DNA from 2 places in the Mesorhizobium sp. M1E.F.Ca.ET.045.02.1.1 genome. Region 1 is predicted to be linked to the other one. Evidence: predicted binding sites of a transcription regulator. Region 1 holds the regulator's gene; the other holds the start of a gene.
The links. Region 1 encodes PhoB, which activates phosphate uptake and scavenging genes when phosphate is short. Its sites were predicted from a motif close to TGTCATNNANCTGTCAT; they were not measured.
Positions count from the first base shown of each region.

Region 1 (10,252 bases):
TCGCCGTAGCGATCGTCCCCTTCGACGATCACTTCTCCCAGATTGATCCCGAGGCGGACCTCGAAGCGCTCGCTTTCGGGGACACTTGCGTTGCGCTCCACCATGCCGCGTTGAAGGGTTACCGCGCACTCGACAGCATCGACTGCACTGCCGAATTCAGCCAGCAAACCGTCGCCCATCAGTTTGAAGATGCGCCCGTGATGCTTGCTGATCTCCGGCTGGAACAGCTCCTTACGGCTGGCCCTAAGCCGCTCGAAGGTCCCTCCCTCGTCCGCCTCCATCAGGGCCGAGTAAGCTACGACGTCGGCGGCAAGAATGGCCGCAAGCTTGCGTTCCATAGCACCACGGTGTGTGCTTCATGGCCAAGGGTGTCGCGCCAAATGCGCTCCACTCCGGCGATGCGATCACCGAACTCTAGCACGGCTGGAGCTTCCGGGCTAATCCGCAGTCCGCTTGAATGACCACTTAGGGTCAACGGCTGACCTTTGATCGGCGCCGCCAAGCTCACGCCCCGCCAGCGCCGCCAAGTCAACCCCCAGAACCGTCTGGTCCAGTCCACGGATGATCTTGGCCAATTCCATGCATTCGTCCTGCCGCACCTTGTTCTTCCGCCAGGCCATGCAGATCATGCGCTGCGGCATCGGCTCCCTGGAATGGCACGATCCTCAAGTCCGGCATGACGCTGGCGGCGCTTGCCGCCATTTCCGGAACCAGCGTCACGCCCAGCCCATGCGCCACCATCTGCAAAAGGATCGTCAGGCTGGTCGCGCCGTAGCTTGCCATCGCCACCGGCCGCACGCTGCCGCAGACCGCCAGCGCCTGCTCGCGCAGGCAGTGGCCTTCCTCGAGAAGCATCAGCCGCTCCAGCGCCGGGCTTTCCGGCGGCACCGGCGGCGAGGCGAAGGCTGGATCGCCGGCCGATGACGGTGACCGACAAGCCGCAGAAGTTCTTGATGCGCCAGGCGATGGTCGAAGAACTGGGGCTGGTGGCGCAGAAGACGGCGTGACGGGGTGTCTGCTTAGCGCAGCGCCATAGGCAGTCATTGAAACGATCAAAGCCGACGCCGGAGGCGACTTGCGTTTCAAAGGCTCTGCTCTGGCTCGGCGATCCTTGTCGGGTGGCCAGTCAATTGCAGATCAACACGAGCTTGCCCTTGACACCTCCCTGACCGAGCAGCTCCTGGGCGCGACGAGCCTCAATCAATGGCATCCGGTCGGCCACCATCGGCTTGATCTTCCCGTCGCGAAGCAGATCGAGCAAGACGCCGAGATCTTCGCGGAACCAAGCGAGCTTCCACCGTTTCAGATATTGTATGCTGTAGGGGAGTATGCGTCGTCGGCCTGGTGAAACGAAAGCGCGGACCGCGTACCACGCAGGTCGCAATATCCCGCGAAGACGGTAACGCAAGCCCCCTGCCAGTTGGCCCTTCTGCAGAAATGAAGTGAAGCCATAGGCTATGACGCGGCCACCAGGCCTCAGAGTACGAAACGAACGCCAGACATTGGCTTCGCCGACCCCATCGAAGACGACATCCACGCCGTCGTTTGTCAGACGATGAATCTCTTCGACAAAGTCAACTCGCTCGTAGTCGATCGGCGTGGCCCCGAGATCGGATACGATCTGATGGGCTGCAAGAGATGCAGTCCCATACATCTCCAGACCTGCCAGGCGGCCAAGTTGCAGCAGAGCCGTGCCGACTCCGCCGGCGGCGCCATGAATGAGGACCCGTTGACCCGGAGAGGCATGCCCAAGGCGATGCATCATCTGATAGGCCGTAACGTAGTTCAGCACGAGGCTGACTGCCTCGGCGGGATCGACACCAGTTGGAACCAGAGTGAGTTCATCTGCCGGCAGGCAAATGAACTGGGCGTAACCACCATGAATGGGAAGCGCCGCAACCATTTTACCAATCATGGCATGGGACACTCCCTCTCCGGCCTCATCGACGATGCCGACAATGTCCCATCCTGGCGTGAATGGCAGGGTCGTTTTCTCGGGATGAATCCCCTCCCGCATCAATAGCTCTGCGAAGGAGACGCCGGCGGCGATTGTTTGCACACGCAGTTCACCTGATGCCGGATGGGGCGCGTCCTCCTCCACGATCTCCAGAACTTCAGGTCCGCCATGGTGGCGAACAACGACGCGCAGAGACTTCATGGCAACCTCGGTCCAAATTGGACTCCTCCACTGAGGCAAACTCTAGTGGAAAGGTAGCGCGCGCTGGGATGGAGCGACTTGCTCCAGATCAACCCCACGAGAAGATCGGTCGCCACCCAACAAACAACTGCTCATTTGAGCAGAATGACATTGGGACGCAGCCGCGACAGCAGTTGGAATGGCCTCACATCAGCTGCCGTTGGGGGTGAGCGGAAACGAACGACAGGTTTGGGTCAGAAGCCGACATTGCCTGTGGCCCCTTCGCGGCCATCGGCAACCGCCTGCTATTGAGTTCTGCCCCTGAAACATGATTTCGATCCATCGGGAGGGCGGGACTCCAGAGCAATTCCAGGAAAAGTGTGAAGCGCGGTTTCCGTCCGCAATTGCGTGAAAACAAAGAGATGGAGTGGCTCGCCGTTTCCGTGAAACGGTGAACCGCCCTAGTCTTCCCTGATCGCGTAGCCCGCACCGCGGATGGTGCGGATGACGTCGGGCATGCGGCCATTGTTGACCGCCTTGCGCAGGCGTCCGACATGCACGTCCACCGTGCGCTCGTCGATATAGATCGTCTCGCCCCAGACATTGTCGAGCAGCTGGCTGCGCGAGAACACGCGGCCGGGATGCCGCATCATGAATTCGAGCAGCCGGAACTCGGTCGGGCCGAGCCTGATCTCGCTCTTCTTGCGGTAGACGCGGTGCGATTCACGGTCGAGCACGATGTCGCCGACCTTGAGCACGCTGGACAGCACCTCCGGCTTGGCGCGGCGCAGCAGCGCCTTGATCCTGGCCATGAATTCCGGCGTCGAGAACGGCTTGACCAGATAATCGTCGGCGCCCGTCGAGAGGCCGCGCACTCTGTCGCTCTCCTCGCCGCGCGCGGTCAGCATGATGATCGGCAGCCGTTCGGTCTCTGGCCGCATCCTCAGGCGCCGGCAGAGCTCGATGCCGGAAACCGCCGGCACCATCCAGTCGAGCACGAGCAGGTCGGGCACGTTTTCCTGCAGGCGGATCTCGGCCTCGTCGCCGCGTGTCACCACCTCGACCTGATAGCCTTCGGATTCGAGGTTGTAGCGGAGCAGCACCCCCAGCGGCTCCTCGTCCTCCACCACCATGATGCGTGGCGCGATCATTCAGCAGGTACCTTCGTTGTCAGGCCGCCGGCGCCGGCATCGCCGTCTCGTCCTGCTTCGGACGGTTCGCGGGCAATTGCGTGCCGGTCAGCACATAGTAGGCGTTCTCGGCGATGTTGGTCACATGGTCGCCGATGCGCTCAAGATTCTTGGCGCAGAACAATAAATGCGTGCAGGCCGTGATGTTGCGCGGATCCTCCATCATGTAGGTCAGGAGCTCGCGGAAGACGGAGGTGTATTTGACGTCGACGCGCTCGTCGTCGTTCCTGAGCTTGGCAAGCGCCGTGGCGTCGCCCGCGGTGTACTCCTCGATCACGCCCTGGACCTGGATCAGCACCAGCTGCGCCATCGAGTCGATGGAGTGCGACAGGTCGCGCGGCGCGGCGCTGATGCCGACCGAGCCGACGCGCTTGGCGATGTTCTTGGCGAGGTCGCCGATGCGCTCGAGGTCGCCGGCCATGCGGATCGCGCCGACCACGCTGCGCAGGTCGTCGGCCATGGGTTGCCGTTTGGCGATGAGCGTGATGGCGCGGTCGTCGAGCTCGCGCTGGCGCGCATCCATGATGGCGTCGTCGGAGACGACGCGCTGCGCCATCGCGTTGTCGGAATTGAGCAGAGCCTTGGTCGAAGCGCCGACCATGGAGCCGGCGAGATCGCCCATGTCGATGATGAGCTGGCTGATCTGCCTCAGATCCTCGTCGAAGGAAGCGACGGTGTGTTCGGCCATGATGGTATCCTCGTATGAACTCAGCCGAAGCGGCCGGTGATGTAGTCCTGCGTGCGCTTCTCGCGGGGCGAGGTGAAGATCTTCTCGGTCCGGTCGAACTCGACCAGCTCGCCGAGATACATGAACGCCGTCTGCCGCGACACGCGCGCCGCCTGCTGCATGTTGTGGGTGACGATCACGATCGTGTAGTCGGCCTGCAATTCGTCGATCAGTTCCTCGATCTTGGCCGTCGACAGCGGATCGAGCGCCGAGCACGGTTCGTCTAGCAGGATGACTTCCGGCTTCACCGCCACAGTGCGGGCGATGCAAAGCCGCTGCTGCTGACCGCCGGAAAGGCTCTGGCCGCTGGCGTTGAGCTTGTCCTTGACCTCGCTCCACAGCGCCGCGCGCTTCAGTGCCTGCTCGACGCGGTTGTCCATCTCGGTCTTGCTGATCTTCTCATACAGCCTGACGCCGAAGGCGATGTTCTCGTAAATCGACATCGGGAACGGCGTCGGCTTCTGGAACACCATGCCGATCTTGGTCCTGAGCAGGTTGAGGTCCTGCGAACGGTCGAGGATGTTCTTGCCGTCGAGCAGCACCTGGCCTTCGGCGTTCTGCTTCGGATAGAGCTCGTAGATGCGGTTCAGCACGCGCAGCAGCGTCGACTTCCCGCAACCCGACGGGCCGATGAAGGCGGTGACGCTGCGTTCGGGCAAGGACAGGTTGATGTCCTTCAGCGCCTTCGACTGGCCATAGTAGAAGTTGAGGTTCTTGACCTCGATCTTGGCCTTCTCGACGACGGTGTCGGCTACGTTCAGGTCGGTGGACAACATCGGTTTCATCTGTCCTCTCTGCGTCCGGTAAGGCTGCGGGCGAAGATGCTCAGCCCGAGAACCGTCAGGGTGATTATGAGTGCGCCCGTCCAGGCCAGTTGCTGCCACTCCTCATAGGGGCTCAGCGCGAACTGGAAGATGGTCACCGGCAGGCTGGCCATCGGCGCATTGAGATTGCTCGACCAGAACTGGTTGTTGAGCGCGGTGAAGAGCAGCGGCGCCGTCTCGCCGGAAATGCGGGCGATCGCCAGCAGGATGCCGGTGACGATGCCGGAAAGCGCCGCGCGATAGGCGACCGAGCGGATCACCACCCAGCGCGGCGCGCCGATGGCAGTGCCGGCTTCGCGCAGAGCGTTGGGCACAAGGTTGAGCATGTCCTCGGTGGTGCGCACCACGACGGGGATCACCAGGATGGACAGCGCGACCGCGCCGGCGATCGCCGAGAAGTGGCCCATCGGCCGCACCAGCAGCTCATAGACGAACAGGCCGACGATGATCGACGGCGCCGACAAGAGGATGTCGTTGATGAAGCGCACCACCGTGGTCAGCCGCGAGAAGCGCCCGTACTCGGCCATATAGGTTCCGGCGAGCACGCCGATCGGCGTGCCGACGATGATGCCGATGATGGTCATCACGATGCTGCCGTAGATGGCGTTGAGCAGGCCGCCGGCGTCGCCGGGCGGCGGCGTCATTTCGGTGAACACGGCCAGCGAGACGCCGGAGAGCCCCTTGTAGAGCAGCGCGCCGAGGATCAGCGCCAGCCAGGCGAGGCCGATTCCGGCAGCGATGACGCACAGCGCCATCATCACGGCGTTCTTGCGCTTGCGGCTTCGGTAGAGCGACGTGGCGGTCGACATCGGTCAGGCTCCCGTGCGGCTATCGATGCGCAACAGCATGTAGCGTGCGAGCGCGAGGATGATGAAGGTGATGATGAACAGGATCAGGCCGAGCGCCACCAGCGAGGAGGTGTAAAGCGCGCCGTCGGCCTCGGTGAATTCGTTGGCGATGGTCGCCGAGATCGTCGTGCCCGGCGCGAATAGCGAGGCGCTGATGCGGTGCGCATTGCCGATCACGAAGGTGACGGCCATCGTCTCGCCGAGCGCGCGGCCGAGACCGAGCATGACGCCGCCCATGATGCCGACGCGGGTATAGGGGATGACCACGCGCCGGGTCACCTCCCAGGTCGTGCAGCCTATGCCGCAGGCCGATTCCTTCAGCACCGCCGGCACCGTGTCGAACACGTCCTTGGTGATCGAGGTGATGAAGGGCAGCACCATGATGGCGAGGATCAACGACGACGTGAGCAGGCCGATGCCGTAGGGCGGACCGGCGAACAAGCTGGAGAGGCCCGGTATGCCGTGGAAAAGACTGATGATGAAGGGCTGCACCGTCGTCTGCAGGAACGGCGCGAAGACGAACAGGCCCCAGATGCCGTAGATGATCGAGGGGATGCCGGCGAGCAGCTCGACCGCAATGCCGATCGGGCGCCGGAGCGGCCGCGGGCAGAGCTCGGTCAGGAAGACGGCGATGCCGATGCCGATCGGCACGGCGATGATGATGGCGATGGCCGAAGTGACTATGGTGCCGTAGATCGGGGCCAGCGCGCCGAAGTTCTCGGTGACCGGATTCCAGGATTCGGTCGTCAGGAAGGATACGCCGAACTTCGACAGCGCCTCCCACGAGCCGGCGATCAGCGAGATGGCGACCCCGCCAAGCAGCACCAGCACGAGGATGGCGGAAGCGCGCGTGGCCGCCCGGAAGGCCATGTCGGTGAAGGCGAAGCGGCGCACCGTCGCTTCTCTGGTCCGCATGGCGGACGACGTCACGGCTTCGGAAACGGCAGTCATTTAGCCCCTCGCATTTCGGAAGAGAGACAGGAGGGCGCCGCAAGCGCCCTCCTCATTCCGTAAGAATTACATGCCGGAGAAGATCGGCTTGCCGTTGCTGTCGACGATATCCTTGCCCCACATATCCTCGACGCTCTTCACGACCGCGTCGGGCATCGGAACATAGTCGAGCTCGGCAGCCATGTCGTCGCCCTTGGCGTAGGACCAGGCGAAGAACTTGAGCGCTTCGCCGGTGGCCGCTGCATCGTCGGGCTTCTTGTAGACGAGGATCCAGGTGGCGGAGGTCATCGGCCAGGATTCGGCGCCAGCCTGGTTGGCCAGGATGACGCCGTAGCCCGGCTGCGAGCTCCAGTCGGCATTGGCCGCGGCGGCCGAGAACGCCGCGGCGGTCGGCTCGACCTTCTTGCCATCCTTGTTGATCAAGTCGGTATAGGTGAGCTTGTTCTGCTTGGCATAGGCGTATTCGACATAGCCGATGGCGCCGCCGGTCTGCGACACGTTGTTGGCGACGCCCTCATTGCCCTTGGCGCCGATGCCCACCGGCCACTCGAGCGCCTTGTCGACGCCGACCTTCGACTTCCAATCGGCGCTGACGTCGCCGAGATAGTAGCTGAAGTTGAACGTGGTGCCCGAGCCGTCCGAACGGTGGACGACCGCAATCGCCTGGTCGGGCAGCTTGACGTCGGGGTTGAGCTTCTTGATCGCCTCGTCATTCCAGTTGGTGATCTTGCCGATGAAGATGTCGGCCAGCGTCGGACCGTCGAGCACGAGCTCGCCCGGCTTGACACCTTCGAGGTTGACGACCGGAACGATGCCGCCCATCACCATCGGGAATTGTGCCAGCCCGGTGGAGTCGAGCTCGTCGCCCTTCAGCGGCGCATCGGAAGCGCCGAAGGTCACGGTCTTGGCCTTGATCTGCTTGATGCCGCCGCCGGAGCCGATCGACTGGTAGTTGAGGCCGGTGCCGGTCTCCTTTTTGTAGGCGTCGGCCCACTTGGCATAGATCGGATAGGGGAAGGTGGCGCCGGCGCCGGAGATGTCGGCGGCCATCGCGGCGGAGATCGAAAGGGTGGATGCCGCAGCCATTGCAATCGCAACGGCCGCCGAGCGGATGAAATGTCTCATGTGGCCTGCTCCTGTTCGGAATATGGTCTTTTGGCACCCGGTCTACCGGCGCCCGGTGAGCGCAATAGCTCCCGATTATTACAGTCGCATGACAGTTTCGTGTCAGCCCGGTAACGTCTGGACGGGGTTGTCTGGAAGGGGTCTGCGGCCGGCTCCGCCGAGCAGCCGGGAGTTTGCCGCGGGAATCAGTAACTTGTCTGACTTTCAAATTGAAAATTTGTCCCGGCGGCCGGATCTCGGCCGCCGGGAAATAAAATCCGGACGAGAGCGCGTTGCCCGAATGCCAGAGCGGATCATGGCCTAGCCATCGCCGAAAACAGGGTCCGTTGGGGTAGAGTCGACGCTGTTTCTATGCCGGCGGTCGCTGCTCCCGCCCGTAACCGAGGGGCGGAATCGACAGCTCCTATTGTCCTTGCTTGGCTTCGCTTTGGTATGGTGCGATCACACCATACGTCTGCCGGCTGACGGCGGGCTACTGCGGAAGGGAGCTATCTGTTTTTACGCAATTCCGGACGGAAAACCGTTACACACTTTTCCTGGAATTGCTTAGAGCGGCTCAGCTTTTCACAGAATCGCTGATCCGCTCTAAATGTTTGATTTTGCGCAATTCCGGACGGAAAACCGTTACACACTTTTCCTGGAATTGCTTAATGCATGTCGCCCAAAAGTGCGCAGCGGTTTTGGGAGAACGACATGCATCAAACAAAGACTTAAAGCGCGTCGCCTGAATCCGCCTCGTCGCGACGCGCTTTAGCTGGCGCTACGTCGGACCTCCGCGTCCGGGCCGAGCCATCTTTCGAGCTTCTCGAGCAGCGCCTTCGGGCTGATCGGCTTCGGCAGGTAATCGTCCATGCCGGCTTCCAGGCAGCGCTCGCGGTCCCCTTTCAGCGCGTGCGCGGTGACGCCGACGATCGGCACATGCGTCCCTATCTCCGCTTCGAGCCGGCGGATGGCCGCGGTCGCCTCCAGTCCGTTCATCTCCGGCATCGACACATCCATCAGGATCATGCGCGGATTGAGCTTGCCGAAAGCATCGAGCGCCTTGCGGCCGTTGCCGACGATCTCGAAATGATAGCGGGTCTCGCCGAGGATCTGCGTGAACACCAGTTGGTTCACCTCATTGTCCTCAGCGACGAGGATGTCGAGCCCACGCTCCACGCCGGCCGGACGCGGTCGCGCGCGGACGGGCGGCGGCTGCAGCAGGGCACGATCCGACGCCGCCGCGGGCGCCTGCGCCTGCGATGCCTGCGGCGCGCCATGCGCGGGACCGGCGCCCGCTATTAGCGGCGGCTGGGCGGCCGTCGTGCCGTGGCGATGACGCTGGATGGTGGCGACCAGCGTCTCCAAGAGGATGGAGGAGCGCGCCGGCTTGATCAGCTGCGCGTCGATGCCGAGATCGCGATAGGTGGCATTGGCCAGCGACTGGTCGACCGAGGTCAGCATGATGATCGGCGTATGCGCGAGGCCGGCGGTGTTGCGCACGATGCGCGCCATTTCGGCGCCGGTCATGCCCGGCATCTGGTAGTCGAGCACGACGCAATCGACAGGCACGCCGTAAGCGGCGGCGGCAATCAGCACCTTCAGTCCCTCGGCGCCGCTTTCGGCCGCGCAGGAATCGAAGGTCCACGACGCCATCTGCTCGCTGAGGATCGAGCGGTTGACGGCATTGTCGTCGACGATCAGCACACGCGCCCCGGTGACGTCGACCGGCATGATGCGCTGCCCGCCCTGCGCGGCCCGCGGCAGCGTGACGGTGAACCAGAATGTCGAGCCTTTGCCCTCGGCGCTGTCGACGCTGATCTCGCCGCCCATCATCTCGACCAGCCGCGAGGTGATGGCAAGGCCGAGCCCGGTGCCCTCGTGCCGCCTGGTCGAGGAGGTGTCGACCTGGCTGAACTTCTCGAACACCAGCTTCAGCTTGTCCTCGGGAATGCCGATGCCCGTGTCGGTGATCGAGATGGTGAGCCTGGTGCCGGCCGGAACCCGCTCGCCGGTGACGTCGACCAGCACGTGGCCTTCGTCGGTGAACTTCACCGCATTGCCGAGCAGGTTGGTGACGATCTGCCTGAGGCGGCCGACATCGCCGACGAACTGCCCGTCGAGCCCGGGCTGGACGCGGACGATGAGCTCGAGGTCCTTCTCCTTGGCGCGCGTCGAGACCAGCGTCGCCACATCCTCGATCGCCTCGGCGAGATTAAAGGGCGCCGGGTCGAGCACGAGCTGGCCGGCGTCGATCTTGGAGAAGTCGAGGATGTCGTTGATGATGGTGAGCAGGGCGTTGCCGGATTTGACGATGATGTCGGTGAACGTCTTCTGCTTCGAATCGAGAGCGGATTTGGCGAGCAGCTCGGCCATGCCGAGCACGCCGTTCATCGGTGTGCGGATTTCGTGGCTCATATTGGCCAGGAATTCCGACTTGGCGCGGTCGGCCAGCACGGCGCGCTGGCGTG
Region 1 is NZ_CP034447.1:2,464,539-2,474,790, reverse strand. Features, by position in the region: gene EJ070_RS12040 (adenylate/guanylate cyclase domain-containing protein) at 1-338, opposite strand, end outside; partial or broken gene EJ070_RS12035 (LysR substrate-binding domain-containing protein) at 537-918, opposite strand; gene EJ070_RS12030 (medium chain dehydrogenase/reductase family protein) at 1,127-2,158, opposite strand; gene phoB (phosphate regulon transcriptional regulator PhoB) at 2,599-3,288, opposite strand; gene phoU (phosphate signaling complex protein PhoU) at 3,308-4,015, opposite strand; gene pstB (phosphate ABC transporter ATP-binding protein PstB) at 4,036-4,839, opposite strand; gene pstA (phosphate ABC transporter permease PstA) at 4,836-5,687, opposite strand; gene pstC (phosphate ABC transporter permease subunit PstC) at 5,691-6,677, opposite strand; gene pstS (phosphate ABC transporter substrate-binding protein PstS) at 6,744-7,802, opposite strand; gene EJ070_RS11995 (response regulator) at 8,553-10,252, opposite strand, start outside.

Region 2 (10,252 bases), 2.8 Mb from region 1:
TGCTGGACGACGAAGGTGGTGTAGGCGCCAAGCATCACCATCTCGCCATGCGCCATGTTGATGACGCCCATGACGCCGAAGGTGATGGCGAGGCCGATCGCGGCCAGCAGCAGCACCGATCCGAGCGAGATGCCGTACCAGATGTTCTGGCCGGCATCCCACAGCGCCAGCGTCGAATTGATGCGGCCGATGGCGCCGGCTGCCGCATCCTTGACCGCGCCTTGTGAATTGGCTTCGACCGAAGTCAGCAATGAAAGCGCGTCGCGATCGCCACGCGCCGCGATGAGCGAGATGGCCGCGAGCTTGTCGGCTTCGGGCTTGTCGGAAACCAGAACCGTCGCCGCGCGCGCCTGTTCGAACATGGCCTTGACGGCCGGCTCGGTCTCGGCGGCGATCGCGGCATCGAGCGGCTCGATATTCGCCGCATCGGGCGTCTTGAACATGGTCGTCGCGGCGGCGAGCCGCACGCCCGCGTCCTTGGCGCGCAGCGTCAGCGTGCCCAGGGCATCGCGGATCGTCCGGCGAAGGCCGTTGTTGACCTTGATCTTGGTGAGGTCGGTCTTGGCGGCGTCGGCCGCCTTCTTGCCGCTCAGCGGATCGAGCAACTCCACGCCGCCCGCGCCGTCCTTGCCGACGAAGACCTGGGAGTCGCCCTTGCGGATATAAAGTTCGCCGTCGGCCAGCGCCGAAAGTGGTCGTTCGACCGCCGGATCGCCGCTCGCGGCCAGCTCGCGCACCACCGCCTCGGTGGCCGAGAAGTTGGTGGCTGTCGCGAATTTGGCGATGATTGCGCGGAGATCGGCTTCGGCCGCGCTCGACGGCAACAGACTTGCCATCGTCAGCAACAGCAACAGCCCAATCGCGCGCAGCAGGATCATCGTCTTCCAGCGGTCCTCAAGGGTTTTGAAGGTTTGCCTGGGCGGGCCGGAGGATTGGCCCGCCCAGGCCGCGGTCTCGGATCGTGGGGCCACTCCGCGATCCGAGAGACCTGGGGTCATGGACCAAGGTCCGGACCGGGATCAGTTGGTGCCCTTGCCGCCGCACTTGCCGGTGGCGACGTTGAAATTGCCGCAGGACAGAGGCGCGCGCCAATCGGAGATCAGGTCCTTGGAATCCGGCAGATAGTCGGACCATTCGTCGCCCATCACGAGGCCGGGAGTTTGCGAGACGGTCTCGAACTGGCCATCGGCCTGGATTTCGCCAATCAGCACCGGCTTGGTGATGTGGTGGTTGGGCATCATCGTCGAATAGCCGCCGGTCAGGTTCGGAACCGACACGCCGACCATGGCGTCGATCACCTTGTCCGGATCGGTGGTGCCGGCCTTCTCGACCGCCTTCACCCACATGTTGAAGCCGATATAGTGGGCCTCCATCGGGTCATTGGTGGTGCGCTTGTCGTTCTTGATGAACTTGTGCCAGTCGTCGATGAACTTCTTGTTCTCGGGCGTGTCGATACTCTCGAAATAATTCCAGGCGGCGAGGTGGCCGACGAGCGGCCCGGTATCGAGACCGGCCAGTTCTTCCTCGCCGACCGAGAAGGCCATGACCGGGATGTCCTCGGCCTTGATGCCCTGGTTGCCCAGTTCCTTGTAGAAGGGCACGTTGGCGTCGCCGTTGACGGTCGACACGACCGCCGTCTTCTTGCCGGCCGAGCCGAACTTCTTGATCGCCGAGACCTCGGTCTGCCAGTCGGAGAAGCCGAACGGCGTGTAGTTGACCATGATGTCCTCGGCCGGCACGCCCTTCGACTTGAGGTAGGCCTCGAGGATCTTGTTGGTGGTGCGCGGATAGACGTAGTCGGTGCCTTCGAGCACCCAGCGCTTCACCGAGCCGCCATCGGCGCTCATCAGATAGTCGACGGCCGGAATGGCCTGCTGGTTCGGCGCCGCGCCCGTGTAGAAGACGTTGCGCTCGCTCTCCTCGCCCTCATACTGGACCGGATAGAAGAGGATGTTGTCGAGTTCCGAGAACACCGGCAGCACCGACTTGCGCGACACCGAGGTCCAGCAGCCGAACACCGCCGCCACCTTGTCCTTGGAGATCAGCTCGCGCGCCTTTTCGGCGAACAGCGGCCAGTTGGACGCCGGGTCGACGACGACTGCCTCGAGCTTCTTGCCGAGCAGGCCGCCCTTGGCGTTCTGCTCCTCGATCAGCATCAGCATGACGTCCTTCAGCGTCGTTTCCGAAATCGCCATGGTCCCCGACAGCGAATGGAGGATGCCGACCTTGATCGTATCGTCGGCCGCCCTGGCGGGAGCCGACATCGACAGGCCGGCAGCGATCACTCCGGCCGAAAACATTTTTGTTATTGTCGAGAAATTACCCCTCATGTTCCACGCTCCCAAGCTGGTTGTTTTGCATCGCGACAGAGCATTGCAAGCGACGTGCCAAACGCCGGAGCATGGCGAGCTGAGCGGCGATAGATGCGTTTTTACAATTGCTTATCGTATAGCCGTCGAACGGATCGAGTATCCGGGAGGGAAAGGGGATTGAGAAAACTTTGCGCACCTCTGCCTAGATTTTGCCCAAATGGTAAAAATGCCTAATCTTTGATCTCAATCCAACACGCGGTAATTCGGCGGCGGTTGCGAGACGATGGCAAAATGGGGCAAGGTCGCCGCGCAAACGAGCGACGTCATGGCCCTACGCATTATCCTGAGCTTCCTGCTTCTCTTATCCGCCGCCGGCGGCGCCCGCGCCGACTTCGCCGACGGCAGGCTGCCGGATGGCGTTTATCACTGCGAGGTCTACCTGCTCGGCATGTTCCTCAACCTCGGCGACATCACCATCAAGGGCAATCTCTACAGCGGCCCGGTCACCTTCGGCAGAATGCCGCAGGCCTACAATTACCAGATGGATGCCAATGGCGAGATCAGTTGGCTCGGTCCGCTCGGCGGCTACACCAGCGGCGGCAACTCTCTCTCCATCACCCAGGCGACGCTGGACGATCCGAACGCCCCTTCCTTCGACATCATCATGAAGCAGCAGGACGGCGCCTTCACCGCTTCGACCTGCACCAGGAGGTGACCGCCGGCGGCGGCCGCGCCTACCATTGCAATATGCCCTCTCATGTCATCCGGATGTTGCCGAGGCGGCTTAGGCAGCGCGGTGTCAAACATCCACCATAAGAGGCAGACACGATGGCCAACTCCCCGTCCTCACCCTCCCCTGTCATCCGCGACGTCATCGCCGCGCGAGTCTCGCGCCGCGAGATCCTCAGAGGCGGCCTTGCCTCCGGCGCGCTGATTGCCGGCGGCAGCTTCGTCGGCTCCTTGTTTGCCGGCGAAACACACGCCGCTGCCGCCCTTTCCACCCTTGGTTTTCCGGAGCTGAAGCGGGTCTACGACAAGAACCACGCCGCCGCCGAAGGCTATGAGACGACCATCGTCGCGCGCTGGGGCGATCCGCTCGCCGCTGGCTTACCCGAATTCGACGGCAACAAGGTCGAGGCCGAGGAGCAGGAAAAGCGCTTCGGCTACAATTGCGACTACATCGCCTTCATGCCGCTGCCCAAGGGTTCGGTGAATTCCGACCACGGCCTGCTCTGCGTCAACAACGAGTACATCTCGCCCAACGTCATGTTCCCCGGCATGACCGAGGACGACGCCGGCAAAACGATGACGAAGGAACAGGTCGATCTCGGCCTCGCGGCCATGGGCCATTCGATCGTCGAGGTGATGCTGAAGGACGGCAAGTGGGCGATCGTCGAGGACAGCCCGCTCAATCGCCGCATCACCGCCAACACCGAGACGGCTGTCTCCGGCCCAGTCGCCGGTCATGCGCTGATGCGGACCTCGGCCGACCCGACAGGCGCCAAGGTGCTCGGCACCAGCTACAATTGCAGCGGCGGCGTCACGCCCTGGGGCACGGTGCTGACCTGTGAGGAGGGCGTTTCCGATCTCTTCGGCGGTGACCCGAAGAAGGCGCCGACCGCCGATATCCTCGACCGCTACGGCTTCGACGGCTCCGACATCTACGGCCGCGGCCGCTTCCACGACCGCTTCGACATCGACAAGGAGCCGAACGAGCCCAACCGCTTCGACTGGGTTGTCGAGATCGACCCCTACGATCCGCGGTCGACGCCGGTCAAGCGCACCGCGCTCGGCCGCATGTCGCATGAGGCCTCGACCGTCGTGCGCAACAAGGACGGCCGCATTGTCGTCTACATGGGCGACGACGACTACTTTGAATACATGTACCGCTTCGTCTCCGCCAAGCCGTACGATCCGGCGAACCCCGCTTCCGGTAACGATCTCCTGGACGACGGCGTTTTGTCGGTGGCGCGGTTTGATGCCGACGGCACGGTGAGCTGGCTGCCGCTGGTCCACGGCCAAGGCAAGCTCACCGCCGAGAATGGTTTTGCCGACCAGGCCGAGGTGCTGCTCAAGACCCGCCTTGCCGCCGACGCGCTCGGCGCGACGCCGATGGACAGGCCGGAGGACATCGAGACCAATCCGGTCACCGGCCGCGTCTATGCCGTCATGACCAAGAACAAGAAGCGCGACGAATCCAAGGTGAACCCGGCCAACACGCGGCCGGAAAACCTCTGGGGCCACATCGTCGAGCTGATCCCGCCCGGCGGCCGCGGTCCCGATGCCGACCACACCGCCGATAAATATGCCTGGGACCTTTTCGTGCTCTGCGGCAACCCCAAGGACGCCAAGGTCGGCGCCACCTTCCACCCCGATACGTCGGACAATGGCTGGTTCGTCTGCCCTGACAACATCACCTTCGATCCGGCCGGCCGGCTGTGGGTGGCGACCGACGGCGCCAACGACTTCGACCTTCCGGACGGCGTCTATGGCGTCGACACCGAGGGCGCGGCGCGCGGCTTGCCGAAACTGCTCTTCACCTGCCCGCATGGCGCCGAGGCGACCGGCCCCTGCTTCACGCCAGACGGCACGACGCTGTTCCTCTCGGTCCAACACCCCTCGGAGGATGCCGAGACGCTCGACAAGGCCGAGACGCTGTGGCCCGACTTCAAGGACGGCCAGCCGCCACGCCCGTCGGTCGTCGCCATCCGCCGCAAGGACGGTCAGCCGGTCGGCGCCTAAGGTTGTCGGGCATTTGCAAAAAAGGGCGCGGAACCCCGATTTGGGTCCCGCGCCAGTAGGCAGTCGGGAGGACGAAAGCAATCCAGGAAAAGTGCGTAGCGGTTTTCCGTCCGGAATTGCTTCAAACAAATAACTGGAGCGGGTCGGCGATGAACGCCGAACCGCTCTAGATGCTTTTCGCCGACATTTGGGTGGCGATGTAGTCGGCCTGTCGGATAGCCAACGAGACGATGGTGAGCGTCGGATTTTCGGCGCCGCCCGTGGTGAACTGGCTCCCGTCCGACACGAACAGGTTCTTGATGTCGTGCGTCTGGCCATGCTTGTTGACGACGCCGTCGGCCGCCTTCTCGCTCATCCGGTTGGTGCCGAGATTATGGGTCGAAGGATAGGGCGGCGTCGGGAAGGTTCGCGTGGCGCCGACAGCAGCATATAGAGCCTGGCCCTGTTTGTAGGCGTGATCACGCATCGCCGTGTCGTTGGCATGGTCGTCGAAATGGACGTCTGCGATCGGCATGCCGTGCTCGTCCTTTTCGTCCTTGTGCAGCGTGATGCGGTTCTCCTCGCGCGGCATGTCCTCGCCGACAATCCACAGCCCCGCCATACGGTCGTAGTGATCGAGCGCGGTCGTGAAGGAGCGGCCCCAGCCGCCCGGATTGAGGAAGGCCGCCATGAACGGCAGGCCGAGCGACAGCGTCTCCATCTCATAGCCGCCGACGAAGCCGCGCGAAGGATCGTGGCGCGCCTCGTCGCGGATGATGCCGGCCATGGTGGTGCCGCGATACATGTGCACCGGCTTGTCGAAGACGGCATAGACCGAGCCGGTCGTGTGGCGCATGTAGTTCTTGCCCACCTGCCCCGATGAATTGGCAAGCCCGTGCGGGAACTTGCTCGATTCGGAGTTGAGCAGCAGCCGCGGGCTTTCGATAGAATTGCCGGCGACGGCGACGATGCGCGCCTTCTGCTCCTGCAGCTTGCCGTCCTTGTCGGCATAGACGACGCCCGTCACCTTGCCCGAGGCATCATGGTTGATCTTGATCGCCATGGAGTTCGGCCGCACCTCGAGATGGCCGGTCGCCTCGCCCTTCGGGATCTCGGTATAGAGCGTCGACCATTTTGCGCCCCACTTGCAGCCCTGGAAGCAGAAGCCCGTCTGCTGGCAGGAATTGCGGTCGTCGCGCTGCACCGAATTGATCGCCATGTTGCCGGTGTGGCATTCCTTGTAGCCGAGCTTGTCGGCGCCGGCCTTGAGCACCTTGAAATTGTTGTTGCCCGGCAGCCGTGGCCAGTTGTTGGTGCCCGTCACGCCCATCTTGGCTTCGGCCTTGGCGTAGTAGGGCTCCATTTCGGCGAGCGTCACCGGCCAGTCGAGAAGGTTCGCGCCCTTGATCTTGCCGTAGGTCGTAAGCGTCTTGAATTCATGCTCCTGGAAGCGCAGCGACGCGCCCGCCCAGTGCGTGGTCGAGCCGCCGACGGACTTGACGATCCAGGCCGGCAGGTTCGGAAAATCCTTCGCCACGCGCCAGTCGCCCGACGTGGTGCGCTTGTCCTTCCAGGCGAGCTGGGTGAAGGAATCCCATTCGTCGTTGATGAAGTCCTCATATTCGTGGCGCGCGCCCGCCTCGAGGATGACGACGTCGATGCCTTTCTGGGCGAGTTCGTTGCCGAGCGTGCCGCCGCCGGCGCCCGAGCCGATGATGACGACCACGCCGTCGTTCTTGAGATCAAATTGTGCTGCCATGGTTTCCTCCCATGAAATCGGTCAAAAGCGGTTCAAGGACAGAGCGGCTCAGAGCCACTCGATGTCGTCGAAGCCGCGCGCGATGTAGCCGCCCTTGGAAAAGGATTCGCCCTCGTAACCGAAGATGGGCCACACCTCCTTCTGGTTGTACAGGCTGACGACCAGGCCGCCGCGCACCGCCTGGAAGAACGGCGTCTTCTCGACCTCCTTCAGCAGCGCGACCCGCTGCTCTTCCCAGCCAAGTGCGCGATAGCCACCCTTGCCGGCCTTCTTGTCGAGATCGGCGACGCCCTTCTCGATCAGCTCCTTGTAGGCCGGATCCTTGGCGGCGGTCTCGTCATGGCCCTTGACGGCGATGGCATAGTATTTGTCCGGTACCTGGTCGTGCGGATAGATGTCGCGCGCCACCTGGATCAGCGTCGCCATCGTCTCGGGCTTCAGCGCCGAGGTTTCCAGGCCCCAGGCATGTTCGGGACTAATGATGGCGGTGCCCGAAATGATGAGCAGCGCACCTGCACCGCCGCGTTTGAGAAGCTCGCGCCGCGAGAGGCCAAGCTGCCTCTCATGCGGCTTCCGTTCATAGATCGTGACCATAATTTCCTCCCTGCTTGCTGTTCGCATCCTCCCCGGATGCCGTTGCTGGCGCCGCGCCGGTCCGCGCGGCATTTGTCCCCTATTGGAAGCGCCCTCCCCGCTGCAGGACCTCGATCTTGTAGCCGTCGGGATCCTCGATGAAGAAGAAGCGGGCGAATAGCGCTCCGTCGCGGTTGAATTCCACGATCTTCTTCGGATTGAATCCGAGCGCGCCGAGCCGATCGTGCTCGCTGTCGAGATCGACGACGGAGAGCGCGAGATGGCCGTAGCCATCGCCCAGCGCGTAGGGTTCTGTGCGCCCCTTGTTCACGGTCAGCTCGACCTCGAATGGAGAGTCGGCGTTGCTGAGATAGATCAGCGTGAAGGTCTCGAAATCGAGCCGCTGCGCGACGTCGAGACCGAAGGCCTTGCTGTAGAAATCGACGGACCGGGCCTCGTCGAGAACCCGGATCATGGTGTGGATCGCCTTCGCCAAATCGGACTCCGCAGCTTTTCGTGTTTTATAGGCCGATTATGCGCGCCGGCGAAAAAAGGTGGTGGCAGCCGATTACCACGCATGCGCCTGGAAAACGGCTAGTGTCGCGCCGGTTTTGAGGACGAAAGTCTGATTGCCGTCACTGGCCGTCAGGCCGAAGATGCAAGCGCAGGCAGTGTTCAAGAGGCGCCAACGCTCAATCGGCGCCCAAGACCAACAAGAACGGGAGGAAAACGATGTGCAGGGTCTTTGCCGGGCAGGATCCGGGAGGCAACCGGCAGATCAACCGGTCGATCCGCATAGACGGGCATTCGACGAGCATCCAGCTAGAGGCGACGTTCTGGGCGTTGCTCGACGAGATCGCCGAAAGCCAGGGCCTGACGACGCCCAAATTCATCTCGACCCTCTATGACGAGGCGATCGAGATCAACGGCCAGATCCCGAACTTCGCTTCGATGCTGCGCACGACCTGCGCGCTCTATCTGCGCGGTCACCGACCAGCGGTGCAGGAGCAGGCAGCGCTGAAACAGGTGGCCGCCTAGCTGCTCGCGGCCACTTCGAGCGCCAGCCGTGTCATGTCGGTGAACAGCGCCTGGCGTTCGGAATAATCGGTCTGCTCGCCGGTGGCGACGTGGTCGACCACAGTCAGCAGCGACAGGGCGCGCGCGCCGAACTGCGCCGAGATGCGGTAGAGCGCGCTGGTTTCCATGTCGACCGCCAGCGCGCCGAGCGCCCTGAACTCGTCGAAACGCGCGCGGCCGTCGGGATGATAGAACACGTCGCTGCAGACCGTGAGCCCCGCGCTGCAGGCGATGCCGAGATCGGCGGCCCGCCGCAGCGCCAGCGCATGCAGCGCCTGATCCGGGCCGGCCGGCTGGTACAGCCCGAAGACCTGCCCGCTGATTGCACCCTCGGCGCGGACGGCACTGGAAACGACGACGCCGCGTAACGGCACTTCCTCGGTCAGGGCGCCGCATGTTCCTGTGCGGATCAGCGTCTTCACGCCATGATAGTCCAGCAGCTCATGGGCATAGATGAGGAAGGAAGAGACGCCGATGCCGGTTGCATGGATGCTGACCGGTTTGCCGCGATACCGGCCGGTGAAGCCAAGGGCGCCCCGGCGGCGATTGACGCAGCGCGGCGCCTCGAGAAAGGTTTCCGCCATCCATTGGGCGCGCTCGGGATCGCCCGGCAACAGCACCGTTCCGGCATAGTCGCCCCTGCCCGCCTCGATGTGCGGCGTCACGCTAACTCCCTGTCATGCAACTTACCCCGTCTCCATCATCATGGCAGGGTCGCCGCAATGTGCAAGCGGTTGCTGTTTTAGGATTCCAGCACATCCTTGACGATGGTCGCCAGTTGCTTGAGCGAGAAGGGTTTGGGCAGGAACCCGAAATGCGCGTCGGCAGGCAGGTTTTTGGCGAAGGCGTCCTCTGCATAACCGGAGACGAAGACGAACTTGATATCCGGCTGGCGCTTGCGCAACTCGCCGAGCAGCGTCGGTCCGTCCATTTCCGGCATCACCACATCGGACACGACGATGTCGACCTTGCCGCCGAGAGCCTCGAAGACCTCCAGCGCCTCGACGCCGGAGGACGCTTCGTGAACGGTGTAGCCGCGCGAGGTCAGCGCCCTGACGCCGCCCATGCGGACGGCATCCTCGTCCTCGACCAGAAGCACCGTGGCCGAACCGGAGAGATCCTTCACCGTGTCGACCGGCTTGGCCGGCACCGCGGCGGCCGCCGTCTCGACAGGCTCGCTCGCCTTCTTCACCTCCGCGACGTGGCGCGGCAGGAAAATGCGGAACACCGTCCCCTTGCCGACCTCGGAATCGCAATAGATGAAGCCGCCGGTCTGCTTGATGATGCCGTAGACCATCGACAGGCCGAGGCCCGTCCCCTTGCCGACCTCCTTGGTGGTGAAGAACGGCTCGAAGATCTTCTTCAGTACGTCCGGCGCGATGCCGCTGCCGGTATCCTCGACCTCGACCAGCACATAATCGGCCGGCGTGAGCTCCCGGTAGGCAAAGGATTTGCACTCCTCGCCCGTGACGTTGCGGGTGCGCACCGTAAGGTCCCCGCCGGCGGGCATCGCGTCGCGCGCATTGACGGCGAGATTGACCACCACCTGCTCGAACTGGCCGATGTCGACCTTGACCGGCCACAGATCGCGACCATGGTCGATCTTCAGGCGGATGTCGTTGCCGACGAGGCGGGCGAGCAGCATTCTGAGGTCGGCCAGGACATCGGTCAGATTGAGCACTTCCGGGCGCAGCGTCTGCTTGCGCGAGAAGGCGAGCAATTGTCGCACCAGAGACGCCGCGCGGTTGGCGTTCTGCTTGATGTTCATGATGTCGGGGAAGGACGGATCCGACGGACGGTGGTTGGTGAG
Region 2 is NZ_CP034447.1:5,257,084-5,267,335, reverse strand. Features, by position in the region: gene urtB (urea ABC transporter permease subunit UrtB) at 1-878, opposite strand, end outside; gene urtA (urea ABC transporter substrate-binding protein) at 1,020-2,330, opposite strand; gene EJ070_RS25295 (hypothetical protein) at 2,638-3,027, shown strand; gene EJ070_RS25290 (PhoX family phosphatase) at 3,141-5,054, shown strand; gene EJ070_RS25285 (GMC family oxidoreductase) at 5,221-6,792, opposite strand; gene EJ070_RS25280 (gluconate 2-dehydrogenase subunit 3 family protein) at 6,841-7,386, opposite strand; gene EJ070_RS25275 (VOC family protein) at 7,466-7,861, opposite strand; gene EJ070_RS25270 (ribbon-helix-helix domain-containing protein) at 8,098-8,403, shown strand; gene EJ070_RS25265 (DeoD-type purine-nucleoside phosphorylase) at 8,400-9,107, opposite strand; gene EJ070_RS25260 (ATP-binding protein) at 9,185-10,252, opposite strand, start outside.
Region 2: EJ070_RS25290 (PhoX family phosphatase) is a predicted target of PhoB. The motif match lies at 3,071-3,087, and genes of this name have one in related genera.